Regions from separate parts of the Brevibacillus sp. DP1.3A genome, predicted to be linked through region 2. Evidence: riboswitches for the same ligand, from Rfam matches in the RefSeq annotation. Region 2 holds a riboswitch; the other holds the start of a gene.
What was found. Region 2 has a riboswitch for cobalamin ahead of HP399_RS05710 (energy-coupling factor ABC transporter permease). Riboswitches for the same ligand answer to the same signal wherever they lie in the genome.
Positions count from the first base shown of each region.

Region 1: another riboswitch for cobalamin. It lies ahead of nrdI (class Ib ribonucleoside-diphosphate reductase assembly flavoprotein NrdI); the one in region 2 lies ahead of HP399_RS05710 (energy-coupling factor ABC transporter permease).

Region 1 covers NZ_CP085876.1:3,187,213-3,194,484, reverse strand. Annotated here, with positions in the region: gene nrdF (class 1b ribonucleoside-diphosphate reductase subunit beta) at 23-973, opposite strand; gene nrdE (class 1b ribonucleoside-diphosphate reductase subunit alpha) at 1,029-3,113, opposite strand; gene nrdI (class Ib ribonucleoside-diphosphate reductase assembly flavoprotein NrdI) at 3,100-3,459, opposite strand; cobalamin riboswitch at 3,620-3,820, opposite strand; gene HP399_RS14920 (alpha/beta hydrolase) at 3,991-4,812, shown strand; gene HP399_RS14915 (ACT domain-containing protein) at 4,844-5,356, opposite strand; gene HP399_RS14910 (hypothetical protein) at 5,396-5,725, opposite strand; gene mnmA (tRNA 2-thiouridine(34) synthase MnmA) at 5,747-6,859, opposite strand; gene tlp (small acid-soluble spore protein Tlp) at 7,000-7,218, opposite strand.
Region 2 covers NZ_CP085876.1:1,265,394-1,272,665, reverse strand. Annotated here, with positions in the region: gene HP399_RS05750 (hypothetical protein) at 1-139, opposite strand, end outside; gene HP399_RS05745 (delta-aminolevulinic acid dehydratase) at 317-871, opposite strand; gene HP399_RS05740 (hypothetical protein) at 1,085-1,630, opposite strand; gene HP399_RS05735 (hypothetical protein) at 1,660-2,154, opposite strand; gene HP399_RS05730 (hypothetical protein) at 2,355-2,519, opposite strand; gene HP399_RS05725 (energy-coupling factor ABC transporter ATP-binding protein) at 2,575-3,423, opposite strand; gene cbiQ (cobalt ECF transporter T component CbiQ) at 3,420-4,217, opposite strand; gene HP399_RS05715 (energy-coupling factor ABC transporter substrate-binding protein) at 4,214-4,498, opposite strand; gene HP399_RS05710 (energy-coupling factor ABC transporter permease) at 4,495-5,259, opposite strand; cobalamin riboswitch at 5,401-5,595, opposite strand; gene HP399_RS05705 (quinone-dependent dihydroorotate dehydrogenase) at 5,729-6,820, opposite strand; gene HP399_RS05700 (GerAB/ArcD/ProY family transporter) at 6,972-7,272, shown strand, end outside.

The DNA.
Region 1 (7,272 bases), 1.9 Mb from region 2:
ACAGAATCCATTTTTTGTCATACTAGAATTTAAAATCATCATCGGTCAACGGCTCTACGTTTAGCGTGCGGACATAACCATTTCCTTTTTTCGAGAAGAAGTCATGCTGCTTCGTCTGCGTGCGAATACCGTTCAGTACGATCGGGTTCACTTCTTCCTCCGGGAATAGCGGGTCCAGCCCCAGATTCATCAAAGCCTTGTTCGCATTATAGCGCACGTACACATGAACCTCTTCAGCCAATCCGATTTCCGTATACAACGAAGTCGTATAGGCCTCTTCATTTTCTTGCAGCTCGTGCAAAAGGGCATACAGTTCCTCTTTTGCTGCGGCCTGCTCGACCACACTCAGACCTTGATAGACTTCTTGCGCGAGAACGCCGACATAGAGTCCGTGGATGCTCTCGTCGCGAACAATCAGATCGATAATTTCCCCGCTGCTTGTCATCTTGCCTTGCCCCGCCAAATAGAGCGGATAGAAGAAGCCGCTATAAAACAGATAGCTTTCCAGGAAGACGGACGCTACCATCGCCATGTATAAGTCTTTCGGTTTCTCAATTTCTTGATAGCGTTTCGAGATGAGGGCCGCTTTCTTTTGCAGATGTGGATTGTTTTCTACCCACGAAAAAATACCGTCAATCTCTTCTGTCGATGCCAGCGTTGTAAAAATACTACTGTACGATTTGGCATGGATTTGCTCCATCATGCCCATGAAGGCGAGAACCGCTTTTCTTTGTAGTCCATCGACATGCTCCATGATCTTCGGCATCCCTACTCCACCCTGAACCGTATCTAGCAAGGTGAGACCGCCCAATACTTTTTTATATGTGTCGCGTTCAGTCGCACTGAGCTCCATCCAGGACATCTTGTCATCTGACAGCGGAATCTCATCATCCGTCCAGAACTGCATGATGTTTTGATTCCAAAACGTCATCGTAAAATCGTCGTCCGGCCTGTTCCAATTGACTGCTTTCATATGGCGTTCCTCTTCTCTATTTGCTTGATGCTTTTCCATTTATAAATCGAGTTCACTAAATAGCGCAGCTAATGCACTCTTCTACAGTCAAATGCTTCGTACGGGTATAGTAGAGTGACTTCAGACCTTTTTTCGCTGCGTAAATGTAATAGCGAGCCAGTTCTCTGGTTGAAATATTGCTGTTCACGTGCAGCACAGTCGAAATTCCTTGGTCGATGTGCTCTTGAATTTCGGCAATCAGATCAATCACTTTGAATTGATCGATTACATACGCCGATTTGTAGTAAAAATAGTTTTCCTGCGACAAGTACGGCATCGGGTAATACGTCGTCGAGTTGGCATACGTTCTCGTTTCGATATGCTCAACGATTGGCATCACACTAGAAGTCGCATTCTGAATGTAGGAAATGCTCTGAGTCGGTGCAATTGCCAAACGGTACGCATGGTAAACGCCATGCTTTTGCACCTTTTGTTGTAGTTCCGCCCAATCCTCTGGCGTCGGAATGTGCATTCCTTCAAAGAGAAGCTTTGCTTTTTCCGTCCGCGGGCTGTAATCGTTCGTCAAGTACTTGTTAAAATAAGTGCCTTTTGCATATTCCGATTGTTCAAAGCCCAAGAAGGTATTGCCTGTTTCCTTGGCGATTTCCATGCTTTTTTCCAAGGAGTAGAAGTTCATCATCATGAAAAACGTACGAGCGAAATCCTTGGCTTCTTCACTTTCGTAAGCGATTCTATTCTTTGCCAGATAACCGTTCAGGTTCATCGCACCAAGCCCTACGGAGTGCAGCTCACGGTTTGCCTTTTGAACGCCTGGAGCGTTTTCTACACGCGTCATGTCACTCACGGATGTAATGGCTTCGATTCCTTCGTGGACGGATTCACGGATCATTTTGCGTTCCATCACGTTGACGATATTGAGCGATGCCAGATTGCAGCTAATATCGCGACGAATAATATCCATCTCGCCGTAATTGGTAATCGTCGAAGTTTCCTGCAACTGGAAGATTTCCGTGCACAGGTTGGACATTTTCACCGAACCGAGATCTTTCAGTGCATGGTTGTCGTTCGCATTCGTTTTGTTCATGATGTACGGATAGCCCGATTCCATTTGAATCATCGCGATTTTGGTCAACATCTCGCGTGCGCTCATGACGGTCTTTTTCTTGATGCGATCGTTTGCCAAGAGCTCCTCGTACATATCATCGAGGTCCATATCATCCAGATGCACGCCGTATTCTTTGTACACGGAGTACGGAGCAAACACATTCAATGGCTTGTTTTCCTCAGCCAGCTTGTAGAACACGTTTGGTACGATCAGGCCGATGGACAACGTTTTGATGCGTGCTTTTTCATCGGCATTGATCTTTTTGCAATCGAGAAACTCGTTGATATCCCAGCCGAAGATGTTGTAGTACGCTGCGCCTGAGCCTTTGCGTTGCCCCATTTGATCCGCGTAGGAAAACGCATCCTCCAACAGCTTGAGAACGGGCATAACACCTTTTGCTGCCCCCTCGACGCCTTTGATCGGCTCTCCTCGTCCGCGAAGCTTGGACAGGTTCACAGCTACACCGCCGCCAATTTTGGATAGCTGCATACAAGTTCCCAAAATAAAGTTGATGGAGTTCAGTGAATCATCCATTTCGAGCAAGAAGCAGGAGACCATTTCGCCACGGCGGCTTTTGCCTGCGTTCAGGAAGGTTGGTGTCGCCGGCTGCAAGCGTTGATCCATCATGGAGACCGTTAAACGCTTGGCGAGCTCAAAGTCACCTTGTCCAAGGGACAGTGCCACTACGGCCACCCGGTCTGGATACTGCTCCAAGTACATCGATTTATCGTTCGTTTTCAAGGCGTAATCTTTATAAAATTTGGAGATAGCCATGTACGAAGCAAATTGAAAATCAGCGTCATAGGCCAAACGGAAAACTTCATCGACCTGCTCAACAGTGTATGTTTCATAGACGTTTTCATAGAAGTCATTCTCGATCAAATAGTCCATGCGTTCTTTGACACTGCCAAAAGTCATCGTGTTGGACTGCACTTCTTCCATGAAGACCGCAACCGCTTCCCGATCCTTTTCCAGTTGATAAAATCCGTCGTTGCCACGCTGCATCAGTTCGTTGTTCAATTCAATATGCCGCAATTGCTGCCACCCCACTCGTAAATTGTTCCACGTCACGGCCGGTACCGGACAGTTCAAATTTAGAAATCACCGGAACGCCATATAGGCTCGCGATCGTATCCGCGCTTTTGGCAAAGCTGGTTCCCCAGTTGCGGTTGCCGCTGGCAGATACTCCGCGCAGATTGACATGATTTCGCTTCAGGAACGTCGCCACCTTCTCCGGCACTTGTCCGAATCCCGTCGTGTATGTTATCAAAATGAACGGCTCGTCCAGCACCATTTCTTGATTAATTTCCACATGTGGCAAATTAATTTTGTTGACGAATCTTCGGACGTTTCCTGTTTTTGAATCATAAGCGATTAACATGTCCCTCATCCTATCCTGCTATTTTTACTCTGTATGTATGTTATTTAGCCAAAGTAAAAGCGCATCCGACGTTTACATGCCGAATGCGCGTGATGACTTCCATCTAGCAATTCGCCAAGGCGAATTGAGCGCTCGAACACTTCCCTATCTCCCGTAGGTTAAACAGTGCAAGCGGTTAGGCAGGTCTCCTGGCTCTGGATCATCGCTCCATTTTCACCTTCCCGATCGGTCACGATCAGTGGCATTCTTTCGCAAATGGAACTCTCTCATTACAGTGGCGGGACCGCGTCGGATTCTCACCGACTTCCCTATTAAGTCTACCAAATCTGGGTTGGTAAACACCTTACCGCATCAATATGTAGTTGGTAAAACTTACTTTACCTCAATATATCGTAGGAGTCAAGCTCAGTATGCGCTCTTTTCGAAAACTAACTATTCTCCTTTTTCGGCTATTGCCAATCTCTGGTTCTCGTTCATATAATAGATTTTGTGCGTGTTGGTTAGCCATGGAAAGATTGGAGAGTAGCCCTCATGAAAAGCACCGACTATCAACCTGTCGTCATTCCTCGTTCTTGCAGTAAAATCATGACTTATCAAGAGCGTGACTATCACATTTTCGTAAGTATACCTGCCGATCCCCCTCCGGAATCAGGCTTTCCCGTCATATATTTGCTAGATGGTAACTCTGTTTTTGCAACTATGACCGAAGCGATACGGATACAATCACGTGGCCCTGAACGAACTGGCGTGTATCCTGCTATCGTCGTCGGGATTGGGTATCCAACGGACGGTCCGTACCATCCTGCTCGTTTCTTTGATTACACGTATGAAGTTCCCGCCTCAGAGCTTCCTGGCAACCCAAAAGGAGCCGACTGGCCTCAGATGGGGGGAGCGGAGCAGTTCCTCACCTTTTTGGAGGAGGAACTCAAGCCTAGTATCGAAAACGACTTCCCTATCGATCGGACGCAGCAAGCGATTTTTGGACATTCGCTAGGTGGCTTGTTTGTCTTGCATGTACTTTTGTCGAGACCACACGCTTTTCAGCGGTATATAGCTGGCAGTCCCTCGATCCACTGGAATGAGAGCGTGCTGCTTGCGAAGGAGAGTCAATTGCCTGGCCTGCTGACAGATGAGCTCGACGTCTATGCGCTCCTCACCATCGGAGAGTTGGAAAACGATGGGCGATTCTTGGTCAAAGAAAAATCTCTGGCGATGATCGAACGATTGTCATCCATGGGCAAAGGTCAGATCAAGGCTTCCTTTAAAGAATTTGCTGACGAAAATCATTCGTCTGTCTTACCAGTCTTAATTAACCAGGGACTCAAATTCGCTACGAAAAAAACTGCCCGCTAAAAATGGGCAGTTTTTGTTTATCATGACTCGTTTACTGTAGAGATAACACTTTGGTGATTTGGGGTAGCTCTTCGATGGCAGATACAATCGTCGGTGTAATCTCTTCATCGGTTACAGAGATAAGCAGGGCATTCTTCCCTTTTTGCTCGCGCGATACATTTAACTTGGAAACATTGATTTGATGTTCAGCCAGTTTTCGTGAGACATCATAAATCACGCCTGGATAATCGATATGGCGAACTAACAATCCATGGGCCCCTGGAGGTATGCGACACGCGCAGTAATTGATTTCACTGATGTACACTTCTCTCCAATCTTGCGCGAAGGTGTACTTGTTCGCTCCTACACGCAAAACCGCCAAATGATTCGCATATTCGCCGGAGCTGTTTTGGACAGGAACCTTCGTCCCGAGTCCTTCCACTAACAGCGTTGCGATTCCCTCTTTATTTTCATGAGCAAGAATACTTAATTGTGCACCCGCTAACTCTGGCTCGAGTCTTCGAATCAGTTCAGCTAGCTCACGCAGTCCAGCATATTGGGTCATGTGATGCCTTCACTCTCCCAGTCAGGTTTATCCTTGTTTTTACGGCAGAATCCATGCTTCCGGCTCTTTCTTGATGGAGGATTCGTTATCAGCGCGATACCAAGCCGTCAACGTTTGCCCATCTTTCGAATAGTAGATTCGGTAGATGGTATTTCCTTTTCCGCTGTTAGTAAAAGGACTTTCCTCCAGCGGAACCGCTGTCACTCCACCTGCGGTAACAACCCCACCGTTCTCCTTGATGACGTTTTGAATCGTCGCCATATGCTCCTTACCCAAGGAGGCCATCCCGAAATAAGAGATGATCGCCAAGAGAACCGCTCCCGCCAAAAACGAAACGATAATCACTTTTGATTTTTTCGTAGCATCCACCGAGTGCTTCCCCCGTCTATCTTAGTTCTCTTTATCGACTAAGCGTACCTTGTCAATCGTACCGCCACCCAAGCATACTTCCCCATCATAGAAGACGACAGCCTGACCAGGTGTCACTGCTTTTTGCGGCTGATCAAATACAACTTCTACGGTGCCATCCTCCAGCAGGTGAATGGTTACTCCCTGATCTGGCTGGCGATAACGGAATTTCGCTGTACAAGTAAACGTTTCAGAAGGTTTCTTAGCACTCACCCAGCTAACGTTGGTCGCCAAGAGACTCTTCGAGTACAGACGGATATGATCAGAGCCTTCACCAACGATCAGGACATTCCGCTCCAGATCTTTGTCTACAACAAACCAAGGCTGTCCGCTCGTGCCATGACCTCCGCCTATTCCTAAGCCTTGTCGTTGACCCAATGTATAGTACATCAGTCCGTCGTGCGTACCGATGACTGCTCCATCTACGGTCTCGATATTTCCTGGTTTGGCAGGCAAATAATTTTGCAGGAAGTCGCGGAAGTTGCGCTCCCCAATAAAGCAGATCCCTGTACTGTCCTTCTTTTTCGCTGTATAGAGTCCTGCTTTCTCTGCGATCTCCCTTACTTGAGGTTTCGGGAGATGCCCAATCGGGAACAACGTTTTGGATAGCTGTTCTTGGCCCAATACATTCAAGAAGTAAGTCTGGTCCTTGTTGTTGTCAGCGCCACGAATCAGCTTATACTCGCCATCGATGTACTTGACCTGCGCGTAATGGCCGGTAGCAATATAATCCGCCCCTAGATCCATGACCTTGGCGAGAAGCTCACCGAACTTGATTTCACGGTTGCACATGACATCCGGATTCGGTGTACGTCCCCCTTTATATTCATCCAAAAAATACTGGAATACCTTGTCCATGTATTCTTTTTCAAAGTTTACCGTGTAATATGGAATGCCGATCTGTTCACAGACGCGCCGGACATCCTGGAAGTCTTCTTCCGCCGTGCAGTGGCCGAATTCATCGGTATCATCCCAGTTTTTCATGAAGATGCCGATGACGTCATATCCCTGTTGCTTAAGCAGGTAAGCCGTCACGGAGGAGTCGACTCCGCCGGACATGCCGACAACGACGCGTGTATCTTCTGGTCGCTTCATAAGTCTTTCTCCTCTTTTTCAATTTGTACCATTACAGATTACCATGTTTCGCAAAACAAATCATGTTTTGTTGCACTTTTGCCCGATAGAATGAAAAAAACGCCTGACGCGTAGTTGGCGCCAGACGTTCGGTAGCAAGGTTAAGCCTGCGAAGATTCATCCTTGATTTCCGCGCGATATCCCTCGATGCTTTCTTCACGACGCTGATTCTTTGCTTCGAGGGTTGCTTTTTCCTCAGCAGAAATCTCCCCAGCATGAGCCGTCAGGTAATCCTCGGACTCACGAATGTTCTCTTCCGTATTGGAAATCATCTGTTGAAGCTTTTCTGCGTTGTCAGAACGGTCATCCGGCTTCGCCATAATCGATACGCCTCCTACAAAGGGTTATATTCAACACCTTTACCATTGTGCGCC
Region 2 (7,272 bases):
CTGAGGTAGCTGGCGCGGTTGCCTCAGGTACTGGAGCCGTACCAGTTGGTGTTGCTAGCGCAGGTGCTGCCGTATCCGTTGATTGCCCGGAGCTACATCCAGCCAACATGATGGCAAAAGCCACTATGAAAAATGCCATTTTTTTCAAGGGAATACCTCCTTTATTGAAGTGAATCTCCCCTACCATAATCCAAAATATGACTGTCAACAAGAATAATAGCCTGACAATTTTCGACAAAGACGAATGGTACACCTAAGACTTTTCAGGCATAAGAATGCAAAAAGAGCCTAGTTCAAGGCTCCCTTTGCGTTGCAATTACTCTTTTACATAAAGCTGATACATCTCAGTTTCTTCATCAGTTGCTTTTGCGATTCGAAAAGCTTCTTCCACGCTTTTCTTGTTTTGAATTACCTCGTAGAAAAAGCGCAGTGCGAACATCAGCGCAGAATTTCCGTCCGGGTAATCCTCTGGCCCGATATACGTCTGGCAACCACTGTCCAGAAAGGCCTTCGCTAATTCGGGATCACCAAGCGAGCATCCGTTACCTAACACGATTTTTCCATCCAGCTTGGCAAAACGTCTAACCGCGTCAGGACCAAAATCACCCTTTGGTTCTCCTTCCTCGTAAACGTCCTCACCTAGCTCTGGCATGATGAGGCTTCCCTCATCGCCATGGAAATTCAGAACGATCATATCAGTATTGGGATACAGGTCGCTGCCATTCAATACATCAATCAAATCGTTTGGTCGACCAATCCAGTACGTAAAGACTCGAGCTCCAAAATACTCAAGTGTACTTCGGATTGCTTGGGTATCCAGATCCGTGTCTGGACCGATTACTAAGGCAACATTCATTTCAGGTTTACTCATCGTGTTATTCCTCCATTTTGTTGTAAGTGGTTTTTATTTATAGGTAAACAAAACCATTTACATGGAGGGGGTCGGGCCAACTGGTGAATGGCAAGACGTTACTTCTTGATCATCATGGAATAGGTAAACTCCTCTTCAATTGGAAATTTTTAAAATTTAAAGCAGTATATCACTCAGAACCTATAATGTAAAGGTTTTCCATCTACCAAAAACCTACTTCTTGATTGGCTCTTCCGGCCACCCTGGACCACCAAAATCATAGGACATCGGTCCATTGCTCTTCTCGGACTGGAACTTACCTGTTCTAACATCCAAAAAGTCTATTCTTACCCGATTGTGTGTGCTAATGACCGTGATGATCATCACATTGCGAATTCTGTTGTCTTTTTCCAAACGCTCTACGAGAATATGCTGATCGTATGAGATAATTTCGGGCTCTGGTGGCTTCAAGTTGTATTTCTTTTCAAGTCTCTCGATTGTTTCCTTATCTATGCCTTCGATTTTTCTCTCGGGATCCTGCAGTCCATACTGTGAAACTAATGCTGCGTCTGTCTGGCCATCCTTTTTCAAAACATGCTCGTACCCTTTTGCTACGATATACACTTGGACATCGGGATGCTTTTCGAGATCTTCCACCATGAATCGCTCCACGAATGTATGTGCCTCGCGCTCGATCAGCTCATTCTGAATGACCGCCAAAGGCTCTCCCCAAGTACCAGAAGAACTAGTCACAAGCAGCAAGCAAAGAAGCCATGTCAAAGTTTATTCCACCTCCTGTTTTGCAGCGATTACGCAAACCCTTTTTTGATGTTGGTCTTCATGTCACGATACAGCTCTCCGTATGTAATCGCATGCTCGATATGCGAATAGGAAAGCACGGAATTGCCATCCTTACTCTCGCAGCAGGCAAAGAACAGACTTTCCATCAGATTGTGATTTTCGATGGAATTGGTAATGTGGACGCAATCTTCAATTGAATCATGAGCGTCATGCTTGTAAAAAAGAAATGTCCCTTCTTTGAACGCCCCTTTTTTGTTGACGTCTTTCCAAATGAGCATGCCCAAGGTAATAAAGAACCCTTCCTGGAATCGGATGACGCCTGTAATGACAGAATTAATCGTGGTCGGGATGATCGCAATCGAGTCATTGAGCTGATTGACGTATTCATACAACACTTTATTGGATTCTCGAAGATCAGCGATTGGTACATGAAGAAGCTGCTTGTCTCTTAATTTTTCTACGAGTTGCTGAACGCATAGCGTCTTATTCAAAGTTGAAATCACAACCTCATCACTTCTCCCATTGTAAGTAAGTGCCTTCTTTACGTTATTCGTGATGAATGGACATATCCCTACAAAATTCGCACAAATCTTCTTACCTTTTCTGCGAGAATCAAATTTCGTGACCGTGAATAATACTAGACCATTCCATGTAAAAAGCCCTTCACGCCTTTATGTGGCGAGAAGGGCTTTTTGGCGCAAATTTACGCCTTTCCTTTTAAATAATCATCTTTTAGCTTCTTTTCCTGCTCGTCTGTAGTCATATCTTTCTCCAATACTTGATACATCAGTTCATCCTTTACATGACGGGAGATTCCTTTTTCCTGATGATTCGGGACCGATGTGCTCGTGACAGAGTCTTGTTCCATACTGTGTACCTCCATGGCTTTTTGGGGTTAGCTTACCCGAAAGCGCCCACTCCATTCACCACACCCGCTGAACACTGAGCATTTTTCGCAGTTCGTCGACCGAACGTGGAATATTACCGCCAAGTTCCCGCTTCCACTGTTCAGGCAGTGCCTCCCACACATCAACAAGCAACGGCATACCCAGATGAAGACTCTCTAGCATGGTTCTATTTTCCAATGCCTCCTGCGGATCTCCCGCGAACACAAGCCTGCCTTTATCCATGATGCAGATCCACTCTGCCCATTCAAACGCAATATCCATATCGTGTGTCGCCATCAAAACAGTCGTTCCTTGCTGGTGAATGGCATCGAGCTCCCGCAGCAAATTTTTTGTCTGATAGCGATCCAGATACGCAGTAGGCTCGTCCAATAGCAAAAGCTCGGGCTCCATGACCATGACCCCCGCGAGTGCCAGACGTCGTTTTTGTCCCAGGCTCAAATGATGAATCGGAGCTTCTGCCAGCTCTCTCAACCCGAATGCATCCAGCACCTTTTCTACCTTAGCCCGGATTACGTCCACAGACAGCTTCTGATTGCATAAACCGTAGGATATATCTTCCGCGACCGTGCTTGCAATCAGCTGATGCTCGGGATCTTGAAAGACCAAGCCTACCTTTTGCGTCATCTCTTGCAGTGCGGCTCGTTTATAGACAAGCGGTTTCCCCTTCCACAGCACCTGTCCCTGCTGTGGCTCGATGATCCCGTTTCCATGCAAGAACAAGGTCGACTTCCCACAGCCATTTCGTCCCAAAAGGACACATTTTTTCCCCTCTGGAATCCATAAGGACAGCCCTGACAGGACGGGTTCCCGCCCTCCCGGATACGTGTACTGCAAATCGATGAACTCCAACAACCGTGATGTCATAACCACCAACCTCCTGTCCACCACTCAAGCAGTACCAGCAGCATACAGCCTGCGATTGACTCCCACTCATAGCGGCGCGAGCGAGCATGGGTATGGAACGCGAGCACCTGCATGCTCTCCCCGAAGCCTCTAGCCGCCATTCCTTTGTGCAAAGCTTCGTATTTGCGCATCGCTCTGACAAACAATTGCGCAACGAGAACCCCTGCATCTCGAAGCGTCGCGCGGAAACCGCGATGACCTCCCCGAGAACGTTGGGCAATCCAGAGCTGGTGAGAAATCGTTACCAACACAAAAATAAACCGATACATGATCATTAATAAGTCAGTCACAAGGACAGGCATACGAAGTCGGCGAAGCACCTGCAAGATTTCAGCAAACGGCACGGTAAACAAAATGAAAGCAAAGCAAGATAAGCTCGCCATGGTACGCCAAAATAAAATCCAAACTTTACCAAATGATGACATAGGCACATAGAGCACATACGAACCCAACTCCCATGCTGCCGCGACCTGGACGTGTACTTCTCCTGCTCTCGCCCCTTCTACCAATAGGGCAGGGAGCCCCGCCACGAAAAACGAGAGCGACACGATCATAAAGGCACAATAGATACGGACAGGAATACGGGCATACACCACTACCCATACCGTCATCCAAACAACGACGGCCATCTGCATCCATACATGTCCCACCAAGACGAGTAGTAACAATACACTCGCCAGCAATAACTTATGAGCTGGCGGCAGACGTTTTAGCCTGCTTTGATAAGAAAGTGAATCAAGCTGCAGACCGTTCATTTTTTCCGCTTATCCAACCGACCTTTGTACAAGCCTACAGCGTAGCCAACCACTCCCGCTCCCAACGCCGCCTGCACCGCAAACAATAGACTCTCCGTCTCTCCCCCTGGTGGTTCTATCAGCGGTTGAAACCACGGTTCGTAATTCGGAGCAATTTCCTTAATCGCTTCCTCCGCTACGCCGTCTGCGCCGCCAAATTCCGAATCCTGCACCAGCAACAGCGGGACAATCGCCAATACGATTACCCCCAAGAGTAAAAGCCAGTTCCATCCTTTTTTCACAGCGATTCCTCCCGTTTGAGCAAACGAAGCTGTGTAAGCTCTTTTGCGTTGTAAGATAACAACCAGTTCCAAACAAGGACAGTCAACAGACCTTCACTGATTGCGAGCGGTACTTGCGTGAATGCAAAAATTCCTGCAAATTTGGCAAACGAGGCCAACACTCCGCCAGATTCAGCTGGAAATGCGAGTGCCAGTTGAATCGAAGTCACCACATAGGTAGCGAGGTCAGCCAAAGCAGCCGCCGCAAAAACAGCCAGACGTTGGCTTCCGTTGACCTTCATGATCATCCGATAGATTCCGTATGCCACCAGTGGTCCTACTACAGCCATGGATACAGCATTTGCCCCTAGCGTAGTCAAACCTCCATGTGCCAAAAGCAAAGCTTGAAACAAGAGCACCATGCTCCCTAACACAGACATCGCAAAAGGCCCAAACATAATGGCGCCAAGCCCCGTTCCAGTCGGATGAGAGCTGCTGCCTGTAACCGAAGGTATTTTTAGTGCAGATAAAACAAACGCAAACGCTCCAGCAACGCCAATAAGGAGCTTCATTTCGGGATGTTCTTTTACAATCTTGTTAATCGAGCGAATTCCAAGCATAAAAAATGGCAAGAAGACAGCCCACCAAAATAAGGCCCAGGACAATGGCAAATACCCTTCCATGATGTGCATCGCATGTCCTGTCTCTGGTTCATTGAGCAAAAAATACAGGACAAAGCCCGCGATCATCAGACAAGTCGATACGAGACGATATCGATTCATGTTCATTCCTCCTTCACTGACTTTCGTTCTTTCCTACAAATAAAAAAATCCCATCCATCAATGGACGAGATGTGCACACAAAACAACAGACTGACTATACAGCCTCATTGCCTCGTATTCACCGCTCCTTTCCGCGAAGGTTCTGTGGTGTGGCTACTAGGTAGGTCTCCTGGCTTCCAGATCCATGCGCTCTTTGTCCTTCCCCATACGAAAATGAGTGGTTTCCTTCTCAAAGAGAGCTCCTTGGTTACAGTGGCGGGACCGCTCGGGACTTTCACCCGATTCCCTGTTACCCTTTATGCGTCACATAAAGGCACCTAACGCCGACAATATGCAATTGACAGACAATTCATGTTTGTCCCACATCATTATACCGGATCACTACATAAATCGGAAGAATATAAGCAAAAACGCATAAGCCAATGACCCACTACAAACGGAGCCATCGACCTATGCGTGCTTGTTCTATCTATTCTTTTGCGTCCACGCCAATTACTTCACTAATATGTTTAAAACCATCGCGCTGCATGAGCTTGAGCAGTTTTTTGTTGATTTGCTTGGCAATACCTGGGCCTTGATAAATCATCCCCGTATACACCTGAACGAGACTGGCTCCTGCTCGGATTTTCGCGTAGGCGTCTTCGCCGTTATAAATGCCTCCGACACCAATGATTGGTACCTTGTCTCCTACTTCTTGATAAATCTCCTTTACCCAAGCGGTGGAACGCTCCGTAAGAGGTCTTCCGCTCAAGCCACCAGCTTCCTCGGCAAATCGATGTCCGGAAACCGCCTCGCGTGACAGTGTCGTATTGGTAGCGATAATTCCGGATATGCCTTCTTCAACAGCAGCGTGAACAACATCGCGCATGTGCTCATCCGACATGTCTGGTGCTACTTTCAGCAATATCGGTTTTTTCTTGATGGCACGCGCTTCCATTTCAGTCGCCTTTTCCCTTACTGCACGCACCAAATGACGCAAGCTCTCTGTTTCCTGCAAGTCACGCAGATTCGGGGTATTCGGAGAGCTGATGTTAATGACGATATAGTGACCGTATGCATAGAGCATGTCCATACATTTGCTATAGTCGATGGCCGCCTCTTCATTCGGCGTTACTTTGTTTTTCCCAATGTTAATCCCAATCGGAACATCTGAGTATGCGTAACCGACCAAATGCTGGGAAGCTAAATACGCACCGTGATTGTTGAAGCCCATCCGGTTAATGACAGCTTGATGTTCCGGCAATCGGAACAAACGCGGCTTCGGATTGCCTGGCTGCCCCTGCGGCGTCAACGTCCCGATTTCCACAAACCCAAAACCAAGAGCACCCAACGCATGATAGACTTCTGCATTTTTATCAAAACCGGCTGCAAGTCCGACTGGATTCGGAAACGTCATTCCCCACAGCTTATTCTCCAACCGCTGGTCTTTTACCTGATAGATCATCTTCAGGATGCTTTTGCCTGGAGCAGAATCCTCCACTAGCCTTAAGGCACCAATTGTCTTTTCATGAATCTCTTCCGCATCTTGCTGGAATAGATATTTTCTTATGAGCTGATACATCGGCTGCACTCCTTACTCCGTTTCTACCTTTTTACCTCATAGTAGAATACCATACTTTTTCGGGAGGATGTAACCTTTATACCTGATACATATTTCCAAGCAAGCAGGCAAATCCTAACAACACCACCACGCACAGGGGGATAAGTCTTTCATGAAAGTGGACGGAAAAATCGGGATTGGTCAAGCCATTATGGTGATGATGCTGACGATCGGCATTACGAACCACGTAACCGTCATCCCCCTCGTACTTAGTAAAGCAGGCAGAGATGCTTGGTTGAGCGTGTTGCTTTCAGGTATCCCCTTTTCCTTCTGGGCGTATCTGCTGTTTGTAATTAATCGAAGTTTGGTTCAACAGTCTTTGTATGAGTGGATTTCACAACGATCAGGAAAAATCGTCAGCAATTTCTTGCTCGTTCCAATCATGATTTGCCTGTACCTAATGGCGCTAACGA